DNA from 4 places in the Mixta mediterraneensis genome. Region 1 is predicted to be linked to each of the others. Evidence: predicted binding sites of a transcription regulator. Region 1 holds the regulator's gene; each other region holds the start of a gene.
What was found. The regulator CRP, encoded in region 1, controls carbon source genes, mostly activating them, when cyclic AMP is high. The targets are predictions, from matches to a motif close to ATGTGANNNNNNTCACAT.
Positions count from the first base shown of each region.

Region 2: garD (galactarate dehydratase) is a predicted target of CRP. The motif match lies at 2,615-2,632, and genes of this name have one in related genera.
Region 3: cdd (cytidine deaminase) is a predicted target of CRP. The motif match lies at 1,856-1,873, and genes of this name have one in related genera.
Region 4: aaeR (HTH-type transcriptional activator AaeR) is a predicted target of CRP. The motif match lies at 2,419-2,436, and genes of this name have one in related genera.

Region 1 covers NZ_JASUAZ010000020.1:4,263-8,994, forward strand. The annotation lists gene QRY16_RS12980 (LysE family translocator) at 1-176, opposite strand, end outside; gene QRY16_RS12985 (hydrolase) at 261-1,253, shown strand; gene QRY16_RS12990 (YheU family protein) at 1,257-1,475, shown strand; gene QRY16_RS12995 (phosphoribulokinase) at 1,537-2,406, shown strand; gene QRY16_RS13000 (OsmC family protein) at 2,437-2,841, opposite strand; gene crp (cAMP-activated global transcriptional regulator CRP) at 3,143-3,775, shown strand; gene QRY16_RS13010 (YccS/YhfK family putative transporter) at 3,833-4,732, shown strand, end outside.
Region 2 covers NZ_JASUAZ010000003.1:123,219-127,950, forward strand. The annotation lists gene truC (tRNA pseudouridine(65) synthase TruC) at 1-381, shown strand, start outside; gene QRY16_RS03730 (flavodoxin) at 393-839, shown strand; gene garD (galactarate dehydratase) at 876-2,435, opposite strand; gene QRY16_RS03740 (MFS transporter) at 2,950-4,296, shown strand; gene QRY16_RS03745 (enolase C-terminal domain-like protein) at 4,306-4,732, shown strand, end outside.
Region 3 covers NZ_JASUAZ010000067.1:1,794-6,525, reverse strand. The annotation lists gene metG (methionine--tRNA ligase) at 1-568, shown strand, start outside; gene QRY16_RS20555 (CidA/LrgA family protein) at 727-1,116, shown strand; gene QRY16_RS20550 (CidB/LrgB family autolysis modulator) at 1,109-1,801, shown strand; gene cdd (cytidine deaminase) at 1,921-2,811, shown strand; gene QRY16_RS20540 (NAD-dependent malic enzyme) at 2,993-4,690, shown strand.
Region 4 covers NZ_JASUAZ010000045.1:2,878-7,609, forward strand. The annotation lists gene aaeB (p-hydroxybenzoic acid efflux pump subunit AaeB) at 1-1,060, opposite strand, end outside; gene aaeA (p-hydroxybenzoic acid efflux pump subunit AaeA) at 1,066-1,998, opposite strand; gene aaeX (p-hydroxybenzoic acid efflux pump operon protein AaeX) at 2,006-2,209, opposite strand; gene aaeR (HTH-type transcriptional activator AaeR) at 2,454-3,371, shown strand; gene tldD (metalloprotease TldD) at 3,405-4,732, opposite strand, start outside.

The sequences.
Region 1 (4,732 bases):
AACGCCACCATCAATAGCATCACCTGCATGCCGATCATGATGCCGATCATCAAGGGAATGGTGCGCAGAAAGCCAAAATTGGCCCCTGAAGCGGTGAGTAACATATTATTAGGGCCTGGCGTGATCGCAGCGACCCAAAGAAAACCCAACATTGATAAAAAAAGACTCAGTTCCATGGAAATCGGGTGCTCCTCACCCCTGGCAAGCAAAAAACCTATCGAAGCTAGCAGTGTGATAGGGAACAGACAAGGCTTTACAACATGAAATTTATGGATGAGCAGCATGAGCGCTTTATCGCACTCGCTGGCTTCGGTAATCCGCATCTGCAAACCGTGCTACCACGCCTGCTGCGTCGCCATGTCACCTTGCAGCCGCACTGGCAGCGGCTGGATCTGCCGGACGGCGACTTTGTTGATTTGGCATGGAGCGAAGATCCACAACCGGTACAGCATAAGCCGCGCGTAGTGTTGTTTCATGGCCTGGAAGGCAGCTTTTATAGCCCTTATATACATGGGCTGATGGCGAGGTGTCAGGCACGCGGCTGGCTGGCGGTGGTGATGCATTTTCGTGGCTGCAGCGGCGAACCCAATCGACTCAACCGCATTTATCATTCAGGCGAAACGGAAGACGCTCGCTTTTTTTTGCAATGGCTGCGCACTCGCTGGGGCCGCGTTCCGACAGCGGCAGTAGGTTTTTCGCTGGGTGGCAATATGCTGGGTTGCCTGCTGGGTCAGCAAGGGGAGGATACCGCGCTGGATGCTAGTGTCATTGTTTCGGCGCCGCTGATGCTTGAACCCTGTAGCCTGCGGCTGGAGCAGGGATTTTCGCGCTTCTATCAATACTATTTGCTGGCTCAACTCAAAAAAAATGCTGAACGCAAGCTACGCGCATGGCCGGAAACGTTACCGGTGAATTTAACCCAACTCAAAGCGCTGCGCCGTCTGCGCGATTTTGATGATGCTATTACCGCACGCGCGCATGGCTTTGTGGATGCCGGCGACTATTATCGTCGCGCCAGCGCCTTGCCTCTATTAAATTCAGTACGTAAACCGCTGCTGATCATTCACGCCAAAGACGATCCGTTTATGAGTAGCGACGTGATCCCGCGAAAAAACCAATTATCTGCCACTATTACTTATCAAATGACGTCGCATGGCGGCCACGTTGGATTTGTTGGCGGTACGCTGTTCCAGCCACAACTGTGGCTGGAACAGCGCGTGCCACAATGGCTTTCACCTTTTTTGGATGGCTAATCTGTGATTATTCCCTGGCAAGAGGTTTCACCCGAAACCCTCGAAAATCTGATTGAAACCTTCGTGCTGCGCGAAGGAACCGACTATGGCGAGCATGAACGCAGCCTGGAAGACAAAGTCGCTGACGTACGCCGCCAGCTTGAGCGCGGCGAAGTGCTATTAGTGTGGTCCGAACTGCATGAAACGGTAAATATCATGCCGCGCAATGAATTTCGTGGCTAATGCGTTAACGAGGAATTCATGCTAACAATGCTCTTCGCCCGACCTCACAGGAAGCTTTTCTATGTCTGCCCGCCATCCAATTATCGCAGTGACCGGTTCCAGCGGAGCAGGAACCACTACCACCAGCCTCGCCTTCCGTAAGATTTTCCAGCAGTGGGATCTGCACGCGGCAGAACTTGAAGGCGATAGTTTTCATCGCTTCACGCGACCTGAAATGGACATGGCTATCCGCAAAGCGCGCGATCTGGGACGTCATGTCAGTTATTTCGGCCCCGAAGCCAATGATTTTGGTCTGCTGGAACAAACCTTTATTGAATATGGTAAAAGTGGTCAGGGTCAGTCGCGTAAATACCTGCATACCTATGACGAAGCGGTGCCGTGGAATCAGGTGCCCGGCACCTTTACGCCGTGGCAGCCACTGCCAGCCAATACCGATATTCTGTTTTATGAGGGGCTGCATGGCGGCGTGATGACCGCGCAACACAACGTGGCCGAAAACGTCGACTTGCTGGTTGGCGTAGTGCCGATTGTGAACCTGGAATGGATCCAAAAACTGGTACGTGATACCAGCGAGCGCGGCCATTCTCGTGAAGCCGTAATGGATTCGGTGGTGCGCTCAATGGAAGATTACATTAACTTCATCACGCCACAATTTTCTCGCACCCATATTAACTTCCAGCGCGTTCCCACTGTGGATACGTCAAATCCGTTTGCCGCACGCAGCATCCCGTCGCTGGATGAAAGCTTTGTGGTTATCCATTTCCAGGCGCTTGAAGATATTGATTTCCCCTATCTGCTGGCGATGTTGCAAGGATCGTTCATCTCGCATATCAATACCCTGGTTGTTCCGGGTGGCAAAATGGGGCTGGCGATGGAGTTAATTATGGGGCCGCTGGTCAAACGGCTCATGGAAGGCAAACGTATTGAATAAGGGGGGAGGCCACAAATCGGCCTCCGGCAACTACAGTTCTGTCACTTCATAACTGTGAGTGATTTCCACACCTTTACCTAACATAATCGCCACCGAGCAATACTTGTCGGCAGAAAGGTCAACAGCGCGCGCCACCGCTTTGTCAGCCAGCGCTTTGCCGCTCACAATAAAATGCAGATTAATATGGGTAAAAATACGCGGCGCTTCTTCGCGACGTTCGGAAGTGAGTTTGACTTCACACTCGACTACATCATTGCGGCCTTTCTGCAAAATGGACACCACATCAATCGCGCTGCATCCCCCTGCTGCCATCAGCACCATCTCCATCGGGCTGGGCGCTTTATCGCCAGCGTTACCGTCCATCACTACCTGATGGCCCGACGACGATTCGCCAAGAAATGTCAGACCTTCAACCCACTTCACTCTTGCCTGCATGATATAGCCTCCATAACCTGATCATTTGCGTCAGAGTACGCTTTCACCTGGTAAACAGCAATCCAGAGAAATCCGCCCTTTGCTGAAGCGAGACAACACAAGACAGTCGGCAAAAGCTGTGTTACAAACAGAGCTGAAAATATTTTTCGTCACCTGATGACGAAGCCGGGAAGAATTAAGCGCCATGCGCCAAATGCAGCCCGAATAATTTCCAGAATGGAAAATGCTTGAAGCTTTCATCGCCTGACAGGGAAATTGTCCCCTGTATTTTGGGCACGATTACAACAGAGGATAATAGCGAATGGTTCTCGGCAAACCGCAAACAGACCCTACACTCGAATGGTTCCTGTCCCATTGCCATATTCACAAATATCCATCCAAAAGTACGCTGATTCACCAAGGTGAAAAGGCTGAAACGCTTTACTACATCGTGAAAGGTTCCGTTGCGGTTCTGATCAAAGATGAAGAAGGCAAAGAGATGATTCTCTCCTATTTGAATCAAGGCGATTTTATTGGCGAGCTTGGCCTGTTTGAAGAAGGTCAGGAACGTAGCGCCTGGGTACGTGCGAAAACCGCGTGCGAAGTGGCAGAAATTTCCTACAAGAAATTTCGTCAGTTGATTCAGGTAAACCCGGATATTTTGATGCGACTGTCGTCGCAGATGGCGCGTCGCTTACAGGTAACGTCAGAAAAAGTGGGTAACCTCGCTTTCCTTGACGTTACCGGACGCATTGCGCAAACGCTGCTTAATCTGGCCAAACAGCCAGACGCCATGACGCATCCCGACGGCATGCAAATTAAAATTACTCGTCAGGAAATTGGCCAAATCGTTGGTTGCTCACGTGAAACCGTGGGCCGTATTTTGAAGATGCTGGAAGATCAGAACCTGATCTCAGCACACGGCAAAACCATCGTCGTTTACGGCACCCGCTAATTCCTGTCACTCCCGGCGTGATGGCAACATCACGCCGTTATTATTTGCGCTGAGCTGATGTGGCGTCGAATCATCTATCATCCGGAAATTAACTACGCCCTGCGGCAGACGCTGGTCCTTTGCGTGCCCGTTGCACTCGGCTGGCTGTTTGGCGATCTGCAAAAGGGACTGCTGTTCTCGCTGGTGCCTGCCTGCTGCAATATTGCTGGCCTCGATACTCCCCATAAACGCTTCTTTAAGCGCCTGATTGTCGGCGGCAGCCTGTTTGCGCTCGGCAGTTTTCTTATGCAGTTTCTGACACTGAAAGGCGTTCCGCTACCCGCCATTCTGCTTGTCATACCCTTATTGCTCGGCGTGACGGGTGAAATCAGCCCGCTTCATGGGCGTTTACTGCCCGGTTCGCTAATTGCCGCCATTTTCACACTGAGCCTGATGGGACGTATGCCGATGTATGTTCCGCCGTTGCTCTATATTGGCGGTACGCTGTGGTACGGCCTGTTCAACTGGTTTTGGTTCTGGCTGTGGAAAGAGCAGCCGATGCGTGAAAGCCTGAGTCTGGTCTATCGCGAGCTGGCCGATTACTGCGACGCGAAATACACGCTACTGACGCAATTCGTCGATCCAGAAAAAGCGTTGCCGCCGCTGCTGGCGCGTCAACAAAAAGTGGTCGATCTGATTAACATCTGTTATCAACAGATGCATATGTTGTCGGCCAATGGCGATGAAAGCCATAAACGCCTGAAGCGTTCCTTTCAGGTTGCATTGGATTTGCAGGAGCATATCTCTGTCAGCCTGCATCAACCGGAAGAGGTGCAAAAGCTGGTGGAGCAGAGTCATGCGGAAGCGGTGATCCGCTGGAATGCCAGAACCATTTCGTCCCGGCTTCGGGTGCTGGCGGATAACATTCTTTATCATCAACTGCCCGACCGCTTTGCCATGGATAAACAGCTCGGCGCG
Region 2 (4,732 bases), on a different contig from region 1:
AAGGTAGAAATGCCCGTGCCGGTTGGCCGCTACCCAACTTCGCGTTATAGCCTGGTCGAATTGTCGCCAAAGACGGGACGTAAACATCAGCTACGTCGCCATATGTCGCACCTGCGTCATCCGATGATTGGCGACAGCACGCACGGCGATCTCAAACAAAATCGTGGTGCAGCCCAACATTTTGGAGCGAACCGATTAATGCTGCACGCCAGCAGCCTGTCACTCACGCATCCTGTAACGGGTGAATCCTTGTTGATTCGCGCCGGGCTGGATTCCGTGTGGCAAAACCTGATGAACCAGTTTGGCTGGCAGGATTTAATCCCTGACGTTCCGAGGGTTGAGTTTGTGCCAGAGCCAAGCCAGGATAACCGTTCAGAATAAGGAGAGCGCTCATGGCGAAGATAGGCATTTTTGTGGGCACGGTGTACGGCAACGCGCTGCTGGTGGCAGAAGAAGCCGGGCCGATTTTGCAAGAGCAAGGGCATGAAGTAAACGTGTTTGAAGATCCGACACTGGCGCAGTGGCAGGATTACAGCACTGATGTGGCGCTAGTGATAACGTCTACCACCGGCCAGGGCGATTTCCCAGACAGCATTGCCGATCTGGTTAACGGTGTGAAAGATAAATTAGGTCATCAGCCAACGCTACGCTACGGCGTGATTGCGTTAGGTGACAGCAGCTACGATCACTTTTGTGGTGCCGGAAAAACATTTGACGCCCTTTTGCAGGAACAAGGCGCGCAACGGGTGGGTGAGGTATTGCTGGTGGATGCGGCAGAAGATCCTGAACCAGAAACAGTCACCTCGCCGTGGGTAGAAGCCTGGGGTAAATTGCTATAGCGAGTTGCGCGCTTGCAAATAAGCGCGCAACTCTTATCACGTCACTGGCGCTGGATTAAACACTGCCAGCTGATTACGAATTCCCCAGCGATCTGACCAGGTTTGCTTTCGGCCGCTGGCAATGTCCAGAATCAATTCAAACAGACGCCTGCCCACCTGCTCAATCGTCTCTTCGCCAGTTGCAATCGTCCCGGCATTGATGTCCATCAGATCATGCCAGCGCTGCGCCAGTGCATTACGCGTCGCCATTTTAATCACCGGGATCGCCGCCAGGCCATAAGGCGTTCCGCGCCCGGTAGTAAACACCTGCAACGTAATACCAGACGCCATCTGTTGGGTGCCGCAGATAAAATCACTGGCGGGCGTCGCGGCGTAAATCAATCCACGACGTGTTGGCCGCTGGCCAGGCGACAGCACTTCGACAATTGGACTACGGCCCGATTTAGCAATCGATCCCAGTGCCTTTTCTACTACATTTGCCAGACCGCCTTTTTTATTGCCCGGCGAAGGATTCGCACTGCGATCGGTTTGCCCCTGATCGAGATAATCGTCATACCACGTCATCTCTTCCAGCAGACGTTTACCCACGTCTTCATTTATTACGCGCGGCGTTAACAGGTGGATAGCATCACGCACCTCAGTGACTTCAGAAAACATCACCGTCGCGCCACAGCGTACCAGTAAATCGGAGGCAAACCCGACCGCGGGATTAGCAGTCACGCCGGAAAATGCATCGCTCCCACCGCACTGCATGCCAACGATAAGCTCGGATGCCGGACAGGTTTCGCGTTGACGCTGATTAAGGCGTTTTAAATGACGTTCTGCCACCTGCAAAATCTCATCGATCATCGCGCCAAATCCCACCAGCTTTTCATCCTGCAGGCGCACAATATCATTGTCATCCAGCGAGATGGTCTGTACATCAGGCGTGCCGGTCAGCAGACGCTCAGGCTGCAACTTTTCACAGCCCAGGCTCACAATCATCACCTCACCACCGAAGTTAGCGTTTAGCGCCAGATTGTGAATGGTGCGGATCGGTACGACCGCAGCGGGCGCGTTGATCGCCACACCGCAGCCGTAAAGGTGATTGAGCGCCACCACACCATCGACATTGGGATATTTAGGCAGCAGATCGCGTTCAATTCGCTGAACCACAAAATCTACCACGCCCGCCACGCAATGCACGCTGGTGGTAATACCCAGCAGATTACGCGTGCCAACGCTGCCATCCGTGTTGCGGTAGCCTTCAAATGTGTAACCTTCAAGCGCGGGCAGATCAGGGGGAATATTATTCGCCAGCGGCAGGCTGGCCAGTGGGGGGGCTTCGGGGAGTGCCACCAACGATTCATCAATCCAGCTGCCTTGTGCAATATCACGCAACGCGTAACCAATAATTTCGCCGTAGCGCACAATCTCGCTTGCTTCAGCGATGGCGCTCAGCGCCACTTTATGGCCTTGCGGCACATGTTCGGTCAATGTCAGGCCATCGGCAAAAGTCGTGCCTGCGGGTAAACCTTGATTGTTCACCACAATGGCGACGTTATCCGCTTCATGCACCTTGATATAGAGCGGCTGTTCAGTCGGGTTCGGGGTCATCGCTCACCTTCCAGTCGTTCGCGCCGTACTTTTGCGGCGCGGTGTAATGATGCTACTTGTCTTGTCACTCGCTCGGGATTGCTGGCTTCAGTATAAGGAGAGGTATCTCGCCATGCATTGTGCAATTGTCTGGCTTTAAGGCAATTTACAGCTCTGTTTTAGTGAAAACGGCTAAAAGCAAGTGAAGAGTCTCACAAAGCTTTTTATCACTGCGGCCTTTAGCATCTGTTCAACGAACTATTTCCATGTTCCGTGAGCCGCGCCGCAGCGTTATGTGCAAATGCCAGATAATTGGCATCAACTCCACATTATTCTCAGGCGTTCTTCCAGTGTCAGTGCGAAATCCTGTTCTTATACTGATTTTCGTTATCCAACGTTAGGTTATGTGTCACGACGCACTATCGGTTTGCCAATAACAAAATCGCCGTGTTTAACCCAACTTCTCTCTGATACCCAACGCGATGTGTATGCGGTCAGAGCGAATGTAGCTACCGCTATATTTCAGGAGTGCATCATGAATAGTTACAGCCAGGCCGCAGAATCGGTACAAAAACGTACTAATGCGCGCTACTGGATTGTGGTGATGTTGTTTATCGTCACCTCATTCAACTACGGAGACCGGGCCACGCTGTCCATTGCAGGGTCGGCAATGGCAAAAGATATTGGTCTTGATCCGGTTGGATTAGGCTACATCTTCTCTGCCTTTTCCTGGGCTTACGTGATCGGTCAAATACCGGGCGGTTGGTTACTGGATCGTTTCGGCTCAAAACGTGTTTATTTCTGCAGCATATTTCTCTGGTCGATGTTTACCCTGCTACAAGGCTTCGTTGGTCTCTTCAGCGGCTATACCATCGTCGTCGCGCTGTTCATGCTGCGTTTTATGGTTGGCCTGGCGGAAGCGCCTTCTTTCCCTGGCAACAGTCGTATCGTCGCGGCCTGGTTTCCGGCGCAGGAGCGTGGAACAGCAGTGGCGATTTTCAACTCGGCGCAGTACTTCGCCACGGTGATTTTTGCCCCCATCATGGGTTGGTTAACGTCACAAGTCGGTTGGGCGCACGTGTTCTGGTTTATGGGGGGACTCGGCATTCTGTTGAGCCTGATCTGGCTGAAAGTGATCCACGATCCCAACGATCATCCGCGTGTTAACAAGGCGGAGCTGGAATACATGGAGCAGGGCGGCGCGCTGATCAATATGGATCAAAAGAAAGAGCAGCAGCGAGTCAGCTGGAAGGAGAAGTGGTTTCAGATTAAACAGCTGCTTAGCTCGCGCATGATGATTGGCGTCTATCTCGGTCAGTATTGCATTAACGCCTTAACCTACTTTTTTATTACCTGGTTCCCGATTTATTTGGTGCAGGCGCGCGGCATGTCAATTTTGAAAGCGGGCTTTATCGCCTCGATTCCCGCAGTGTGCGGCTTTGTCGGCGGCGTGCTGGGCGGCGTCATTTCAGACTGGCTGATGCGTAAAACCGGCTCGCTGAACATTGCGCGTAAAACGCCTATCGTGCTCGGCATGCTGCTTTCCATCTCAATGGTGGTGTGTAATTACGTCGATACAGAGTGGGTGGTGGTGTTCTTTATGGCGCTGGCGTTCTTCGGTAAAGGCATTGGCGCTCTGGGTTGGGCGGTGATGGCGGATACGGCGCCAAAAGAGATCAGCGGCCTGAGCGGCGGCCTGTTCAACATGTTTGGTAACGCCTCCGGCATCATCACGCCGATTGCGATTGGTTACATCATTGCGATTAACGGCTCCTACAACGGCGCGCTGATTTATGTCGGTATCCATGCATTTGTCGCAGTGATGAGTTACCTGGTGCTGGTGGACGACATCAAGCGTATCGAACTGAAACACCGAACATAAGGACGCACTATGAATACGAAAAGTACGCCGGTTATCACTGACATGCAGGTGATTCCGGTAGCCGGTTACGACAGCATGTTGCTGAATATTGGTGGCGCGCACAATGCCTGCTTTACCCGTAATATCGTGGTGCTGACTGATAGCGCCGGGCACACCGGCGTGGGTGAGGCGCCGGGCGGTGAAACCATTTACCAGACGCTGACAGAGGCTATCCCGCAGGTTAAAGGTCAACAGATTGCACGCATGAATCGTCTGGTACAGCAGGTACATAAAGGCAACCAGTCGGCCGATTTCGATACCTTTGGTAACGGCGCATGGACCTTTGAACTGCGCGTTAATGCGGTTGCTGCACTAGAAGCCGCGCTACTCGATCTGCTTGGACAGTGCCTTGGCGTGCCGGTGGCGGAGCTGCTCGGGCCGGGCAAACAGCGCGATG
Region 3 (4,732 bases), on a different contig from region 1:
CTGGCTGAAGCCCGTACTGCCTTCGTTGAGTGAGCGTGCTGAAGCGTTTCTTAACAGTGAATTACGCTGGGAAGCGATTCAGCAGCCTCTGTTGGATCACCAGGTGGCTCCGTTTAAAGCGCTGTACAGCCGCATTGAGATGAGCAAGGTAAACGGCTTGATTGAAGCCTCTAAAGAGGATGCCGCCGCAGCGAATAAGCCTGCGGTGACGGGTCCGCTGGCAGATGCGCCAATTGGCGAGACAATTACCATTGATGGCTTCGCTAAAGTCGATATGCGCGTCGCGCTAATCGAAAAAGCTGAACTGGTCGAAGGTTCTGACAAGTTGCTGCGTCTGGAACTGGATGTGGGCGGTGAGAAGCGTCAGATTTTTTCAGGTATCCGGGCAGCTTACCCCGATCCTTCCGTACTGGTGGGCAAGATGACCATTATTGTTGCCAACCTGGCGCCGCGTAAGATGCGCTTTGGTGTTTCGGAAGGCATGGTGCTTTCAGCGGGTCCTGGCGGAAAAGATCTGTTTGTCCTGTCCGTTGATAGCGGCGCTGTACCGGGGATGCCCGTTAAGTAAGTTTGTTAACTCTCTCCCCCTGGGAGAGAGTTCTTTTTCTGCATAATCCTGCGGCTCTCCCCTGCGCAATAACCGCCCCCCCCTTCCCGTAAATGTGATCGCTAGCACGCTAAGCCATTAATGCGTATGATGAAGCGCAGTGAAAACAGGAGCCTGTCATGCCCACCGTGCTATCTGTCTGCTGGCGCTACCTTCGCGCCTTTATCATCATTTATCTCTGTTTATATGCCGGAAATGGCATTGCGCTGTTACTGCCTGTTACGCTTCCCGGCAGCATCATCGGCATGCTGGTGTTATTCAGCTTGCTGGCTTTACAAATTTTACCCGTGGCCTGGGTAAAACCCGGTTGTCATCTCATCATTCGTTATATGGCGCTGCTGTTTGTACCGATTAGCGTTGGCGTGATGAGTTATACCGATATTCTGACCGCGCAATTCGGCCCAATTGTCATCTCCTGCGTTATCAGTACGTTTCTGGTATTAACGGTGGTGGGCTTAAGCGCGCACAAACTGCATACCCGCTCTGTGAAGGAACCACGCGATGAATGAGATGTGGTGGTCGCTCCCCTTAACCGTAGTGGCGTTTTTAATTGCGCGTCGCTTAGCCGCCCGGCTAAAAATTTCATTAATCAATCCGTTGTTAGTGGCGATGGCGATCATTATTCCCATTCTGCTGTTGTTACATTTGCCCTACGCCCGCTACTTTGCCGGCAGTCAATTACTGAATCAGCTATTGCAGCCTGCGGTTGTAGCTTTAGCGCTGCCTCTGTATGAGCAGATGCATCAGATTCGCGCACGCTGGAAATCGATTATTAGCGTTTGCTTTATTGGCAGCCTGACGGCCATGGTATCCGGCACCGCCATTGCTTTATGGATGGGAGCAACACCGGAAATTGCCGCCACTATCATGCCAAAATCGGTTACCACGCCGATAGCGATGGCGGTATCCGGCTCGTTACACGGTATCCCTGCCATTAGCGCGATTTGCGTGCTGATAGCTGGCGTGCTGGGGGCCGTTTTCGGGCATATGCTGCTCAATTTGCTTGGCGTTAAAACCAAAGCGGCACGGGGATTAGCGATTGGCAATGCTTCACATGCGTTAGGCACTGCACGCAGCGCGGAGATTGACTTTCAGGAAGGCGCGTTCAGTTCACTGGCGTTGGTGATCTGCGGCATTATTACTTCTTTGCTCGCGCCGTTTATTTTTCCGTTGTTACTACGCTGGATGGGCTAAAACTTTGCGAGAGCTCTCGCAAAGTTGAAACAAGCGAAACAGGTTGCATTGTCATAGCGATGGCGATCACATATAAACGTTATCCGGCATCTCGCCCGATTGATTTTTAAGAGGCTATTATGCATCCACGTTTCCTTCCTGCCTTTGACGCATTACCGTCCTTATTGCAAACCGCGCTTCAGCCCATTCTGGATGACACCGATTTTCATGCTGTGCTGACAGCCGATCAGGTCGCCAGCTTACAGCAGCAAACGCAGCTGGATGCCGATAATCTGGCGCTCGCATTGTTGCCACTGGCGGCGGCCTGTGCGGTTGCTACGGTTTCCCATTTTAACGTTGGCGCCATTGCGCGTGGCGTCAGTGGCAACTGGTATTTTGGTGCCAATATGGAGTTCGCTGACACGCCGCTGCAACAAACTGTTCATGCTGAACAGAGCGCCATTACGCACGCCTGGCTGCGCGGTGAACGTCGTCTGGAAACCATCACCGTAAATTACACGCCGTGCGGGCATTGTCGTCAGTTCATGAACGAATTGAACAGCGGTACCGCTATACGTATCAGCCTGCCGCAACGCGCCGTGAGAACGCTGGCGGATTATCTGCCGGATGCTTTTGGCCCGCGCGATCTGGAAATTACCACGTTTTTAATGGATGAGGTCGATCACGGCTACAGCGCCCAAGGTGATGAACTGACTCAGGCCGCTGTCGCCGCCGCGAATCGCAGCCATGCTCCTTACAGCCAGTCCCATAGCGGCGTTGCACTGCTAACCACTTCAGGCACCCTTTTCGCAGGCCGGTATGCTGAAAATGCAGCGTTTAACCCCAGCCTTCCACCGTTACAAGGCGCGTTAATTTTGTTGAATATGCATGGGGAAGCGTGCGATCAGATAAAAAGTGCGGTTCTGGCAGAAAAGAAAAATGCCACTTTAAGTCAATTTGCTGCCACCCAGGCGACACTTCAGGCACTTGGCTGTCGTGAGCTGTTGCAGATTGAATTGCTTAAAGCATAACCATCTGTCACACAATCCGCAGTTTTGTCACCTTTTATAAACAAATGCTGTACTTCTGTAGGAAAATTTATAGGATCTGGCGCCAGAATTAACTTCATAATAATTTCCCCTTCCAGGGACAAAAACTGGCGTTACCTTTCCGGCGTCACGCCAGACACTACTGCAACCGGAGCATCATTGCATGGAACTCGACTACGAAAGTAAACGTCCGCTATATATCCCTTACGCTGGCCCGATCCTACTTGAATTTCCCCTCCTGAATAAAGGCAGTGCCTTCTCCATTGAAGAACGTAATGAATTTAATCTCAATGGGTTGCTGCCTGAAGCGGTTGAAAGCATCGAAGAACAAGCGCAGCGCGCCTGGCGTCAGTTCCAGGATTTCAAAAACAATAACGATAAGCACGTCTATCTGCGCAACATCCAGGACACCAACGAAACCCTGTTCTATCGACTGCTGGACAATCATCTGGAAGAGATGATGCCCATCATCTACACGCCTACTGTCGGCGCGGCGTGTGAGCATTTTTCGGAAATTTATCGCCGTGCGCGCGGCGTTTTCATCTCCTATCCGAACCGTGATCATATTGAAGATATGCTGCAAAATGCCACCAAGCAGAACGTGAAGGTGATTGTGGTAACCGACGGCGAGCGTATTCTCGGCCTTGGCGATCAGGGCATTGGCGGCATGGGTATTCCAATTGGTAAATTGTCGCTGTATACCGCTTGTGGCGGCATTTCGCCGGCTTACACCTTGCCGGTAGTCCTTGATGTTGGTACGAACAACCAGCAACTGCTGAACGACCCGCTGTATATGGGCTGGCGTCATCCGCGCATTACCGGTGAAGAATACGAAGCATTTGTTAATGAGTTTATTCAGGCTGTTAAGCGTCGCTGGCCAAAAGTACTGCTGCAATTTGAAGACTTCGCGCAGAAAAATGCCATGCCATTGCTGGAGCGTTATCGCGATGAAGTCTGCTGCTTCAATGATGATATTCAAGGCACGGCTGCCGTTACCGTTGGCACCTTAATCGCCGCCAGCCGCGCTGCGGGTAGCCGCCTGTGTGAGCAAAAAGTGGTGTTCCTCGGTGCCGGTTCAGCCGGTTGCGGCATCGCTGAGCAAATCATCGCGCAGATGAAATCCGAAGGTTTAAGCGACGATGAAGCGCGCAGCCGTGTAATGATGGTTGATCGTTTTGGCTTGCTGACCGATAAGCTGCCCAACCTGCTCGACTTCCAGAGCAAGCTGGTGCAAAAGAGTGAAGCATTAAAAAACTGGGATGTGACCAGCGACTCCATCTCGCTACTGGACGTGGTGCGCAATGCACGTCCTGATATTCTGATTGGCGTATCGGGTCAACCCGGTTTGTTCACCGAAGAGATTATCCGCGAGATGCACAAGCACTGTGCACGGCCTATCGTAATGCCGCTGTCTAACCCGACGTCACGCGTCGAAGCCACGCCTGCCGACATCATTGCCTGGACCGATGGTGCCGCACTTGTGGCAACAGGCAGCCCTTTCTCTCCTGTGAGCTGGAACGGAAAAACCTATCCAATTGCCCAGTGTAACAACGCCTATATTTTTCCAGGCATCGGTTTGGGCGTCATTGCAGCGGGTGCCAGCCGCGTCACTGACAGCATGTTAATGACTGCCAGCCGTGCGCTGGCTGATTGTTCACCACTGGTAAATGACGGTGAAGGCCCTGTTCTGCCAGAGATCAAGGATATTCAGGGCGTATCGAAAATCATTGCGATGGAAGTGGGCAAGGCTGCGCAATTAGCGGGGGTTGCGGTGGTAACATCAGAAGATGTGCTCTCTTTAGCCATTTCGAACAACTTCTGGTTACCGCAATATCGTCATTATCGTCGCACCTCAATTTAATGGGTGCCTGCCGGGCCAAAACAGGCCCGGCAACGCTCAAAA
Region 4 (4,732 bases), on a different contig from region 1:
TACCATTGATCGCGGCGTGATGAGTTTCAGCCGAACGCGCCTGAATCACCACTTCACGCTGTAAAATTTCCTCTTCGATCGTCGTAATCCAGCTATTACTTCGGATACCATTGATCAGCAGTAAATATTCCGTTGCTGCGCCGACCCAACTTGCCAACGTTAGCGGTGAGGTTTTGCTACTGATGCCGAGCACCCGGCGCATAATCTTCATGCGCTTATGTACGTCATCAACATTTTCAACATCTTTTTCAATCAGCAAACGATACTGTGCGGCAATGTAATCAGGGCGTGTATTCTGGATAAGAAAGGTTTCTGCCGCCTGGGTTATCAGCGTCAGCGATAAGGTGTTGAGCATTTGCAGACGGCGATTAGCGTTCTGCCAACGCGAGGATTCCATCATGAGCTGGCTGCGCATGTTGTTGAGGGCAGTCGTGCGACGAACCAGCTCTGCCCATGCCTTATCCACTTCTTCTTTATTACTATGCGCGACGCACAGTTGCAGCAATTTGTAATGCGCCACCAGCAACGAATCCACTTCCTGATCGATCACTTTCTTAATCGATCGCGGCGAGAAGATCATATCAGCAAGGATCGCGCATAAAATTCCTAAAACGATTTCGCTACAACGCTCAACCGCATATTGCGGTGCCAGCATCAGGCCGCCGCTGGCATCTGCGGTCACCACAATAATCAACGCGGTGTAACCGGCTAAACCGAGCGCGTAGGAATTTTCAACTTTAATCAGTGAAGAAAGCCAGACGCACAATCCGGCCCATATGCAGCACAACAGCAACATAACAACCGGTGCGCGTACTGTGGCAATCATGATAGTAAGCGCAGCAATACAGCCAATAAAAGTACCGATAATGCGCAAAATACCACGATAGCGCAGCGCGCCTGAATAAGGATCGCCACCCGCCGCAAAAGCGGTACCACCCGCCACGATCCCGGCGGTCATGACTGCCCAACGCGGCGTTTCAAGATTCAGATGAAAGCCAATCATCAGCGCTGCTACCAGCGCGAAGCATAGCTTTATCGGGAAACGCAAAAATTCGATCATAACGCTTAGCCAAACTCACGCAGGCGATTAAACAGCCGGGTCATCGGCGAGACGTTAGTGTGCTGCCGATCGTTTTTACCTGTAATCACCACCGTGGCGGTGGTGCCTGCCGGGAAGCGGTTACCCGGTTGCTGATCAAGACGAATACGCACCGGCACACGCTGCGCCAGACGTACCCATTCCAGATTCGAATCTATGGTTGCCATGCCTTTGGTGTCCACTGAGCTGCTGCTGTTAGTCACACCCGCCGCTATGCTGTCAACCGTGCCGTGCAGTACCATATTGCTGCCCAGTGGCGTAATTTCAGCGCGAAAGCCTGGCCGTACACCCCGTAATTTGGTTTCTTCCAGATAGGCCAGTACATAGAATGAACGCTGCTGTACCAGCGCAACCGCCACCGAACCGCGTGTAATGTATTCCCCTTCGAACACATTGAGATTCGTTACCCAACCGTCGGACGGTGCTTTGATCGTAGTGCGGTCAAGGTCGATTTTCGCCAGGTCACGCGTGGCGACAGCTTTCGCCAGCTGGTGCTCACTGGTTTGCAAATCATTGTTTGCTTGATCAATAGCTTCACGCGACATTGCTGTCGTGCCCAACTTATTGCGACGCCCTGCTTCACGACGTTTCTCACTGACCAATGCCTGATAATACTCAACGTCAGCCTGGGCTTCATCTAAGGCTTTTTGGTAGCGTGGGCGATCAACGACAAACAGCGTGTCGCCCTTTTTCAATAACTGGTTGTCGTGGATCGGTACATCCGTGATTAAACCGGTGACATCAGGCGATATCGCCACAATATCAGCAGCAAATTTAGCATCACGTGTCCAGGGCGATTCGGTATAGAACACCCAGGCGCGGAAAATAATGACGATGGCGATGATGACCAGCAGGATGGTAATCGCGTATCGCGCGATTTTTCTTATGAGCGCTTTCACTTAAACCTCAGACAAATAGACGGGATACAACATAAAACACACAGCAGTAAAGCGCTGTGTTAAAAAGTGCCGGATGCCAGACAAGATCATAAATACCGCTGGGCGTCAGCACGCGTTTCACTAACCAAAAAAGCATGAGTGAAATGATCAATTCAATGAATACGGGCGGGAAAGAGAGCCCAAACACGACAAATACCGGAAGCACACTCATCAGAAATCCTTAGTTCGACCTTGCCGGGATAATCCGTTGCCTGACTGATCGCATCATAATAGTGGCATGACACAACAGTGGGTCACCACATCCGAACCACAGATGGCTTAATAATAGCGTATCATCGGATGACATCAGACAATGAAGAACCACCGGGAAATACCCCGGCGCGCTTATAGTAACGTGCTTAACTATACGTTTTCTACAGAATGTGAACTAAATCACTTTTTAGCCAGAGTAAACAATGGAACGACTAAAAGGCATGTCCATCTTCGCCAAAGTGGTTGAATTGGGTTCGTTTACCGCCGCCGCGCGCCAACTCCATCTTAGCGTGTCATCTATCAGCCAAATCGTTGCAAAACTGGAAGATGAGCTTCAGGTGAAATTGCTTAACCGCAGCACACGCAGCATTGGGCTTACTGAAGCGGGCAAAATTTATTATCAGGGCTGTCGCCGCATGCTGGCAGAAGCGATGCAGGTCCACGAACAGCTTTATGCTTTTAATAACACGCCGATTGGCGTGCTGCGCATTGGCAGCTCTTCGACTATGGCGCAAAACGTACTTGCAGGCATGACCAGCGATATGCTGCGTGAATACCCCGGCCTGAGCGTGAACCTTGTTACCGGTATTCCTGCGCCTGATTTGATCGCTGACGGGTTAGATTTAGTGATTCGCGTCGGCACGTTAAAAGACTCCAGCCTGTTTTCCCGTCGCCTTGGTGCTATGCCGATGGTAGTGTGCGCGGCGAAAAGTTATCTGGCGCAATACGGCACGCCAGAGAAACCCAGCGACATCGACAATTTTGCCTGGCTGGAATACAGCGTGCGCCCCGACAATAATTTTGAACTCATCGCCCCCGAAGGACTGGTGACGCGTTTATCGCCGCAGGGCCGCTTCGTTACCAATGACTCCCTGACGTTGATTCGCTGGCTAAAAGCAGGGAATGGCATCGCCTATGTCCCCATGATGTGGGTGGCTGAAGAGATAAATGCAGGCGAAATCGATATTCTATTCTCGCAATACCAATCCGATCCGCGCCCGGTTTATGCGCTGTATACCGAGAAGGATAAGTTGCCGCTTAAAGTGCAGGTCTGCATCGATTATCTGACAGAATATTTTGAGCAGGTCGCCGAGCAATATCAGCAGCACCGTAAAAGCTAACAACCCGCCAGTTGGCGGGCTGTCAGATGTTTATCAGGCGGTACCGCCGATGGTAAGTTTATCTAGTTTCAACGTTGGCTGGCCTACACCAACCGGTACACTTTGTCCTTCTTTACCGCATACGCCGACGCCTTTATCCAGCGCCAGATCGTTACCCACCATTGAAATCTGTTGCATAGCTTCAATGCCTGAACCGATCAGCGTCGCACCTTTCACCGGCCTGGTCACTTTGCCCTTCTCAATAAGGTAGGCTTCGGAGGTAGAGAACACGAACTTTCCAGACGTAATATCAACCTGACCGCCGCCGAAGTTCGGCGCATACAAACCGTATTCAACGCTTTCGATGATTTCCTGTGGCGTAGATTGTCCCGCCAACATATAGGTGTTAGTCATACGTGGCATAGGCAGATGCGCGTAAGATTCGCGACGACCATTACCCGTTGGATTCATGCCCATCAGGCGAGCGTTGAGCTTGTCCTGCATATAACCTTTCAACACACCCTTTTCGATCAGCACGTTGTACTGCCCTGGTACGCCTTCATCGTCTACCGACAGCGACCCGCGCAGGCCATCAATGGTGCCATCGTCAACCACCGTACACAGATCGGAAGCGACCAGCTGACCCATTTTGCCACTGAATACAGAGGTGCCACGGCGGTTGAAGTCGCCTTCCAGGCCATGTCCGACCGCTTCGTGCAGCAATACGCCCGGCCAACCTGCGCCTAACACCACCGGTAAGGTTCCGGCAGGTGCCGCCACGGCAGACAGGTTTACCAGTGCCATGCGCACCGCTTCGCGCGCCCAGACATCAGCACGCACATCGCCGCTTTCGTCGGCAAGGAAAAATTCATAGCCTTTACGCGCACCTCCGCCACTTGAGCCGCGTTCGCGCTTGCCGTTATCTTCCACCTGAACGCTGATGGAAAGGCGTACCAGCGGGCGAACATCCGCCGCCAGCGTGCCATCGGTTGCGACAACTAACACTTGCTCATATACGCCGCTCAGGCTGGCATTCACTTCCTGCACCCGCGGATCGGTAGCACGCGCAACCTGGTCCACCCGATGAAGCAACGCAATTTTATCTTCACGCGTCAGGCTGTTCAGCGGATCAACAGGTGCATACAGCGAGCGATTAACCACCGCCGACAAGGTATGTGCTTTGCCATTACCTTGCTCACGCACGATGCTGCGCGCCGCTTCTGATGACAAACGCAGCGCATTCAGCGTAATTTGGTCAGCATAGGCGAAACCGGTTTTCTCACCGCTAACCGCACGCACACCTACGCCCTGATCGATATGATACGAACCATCTTTGATGATTTTGTCTTCCAGCACCCAGGATTCGTGAAAGCTGGACTGAA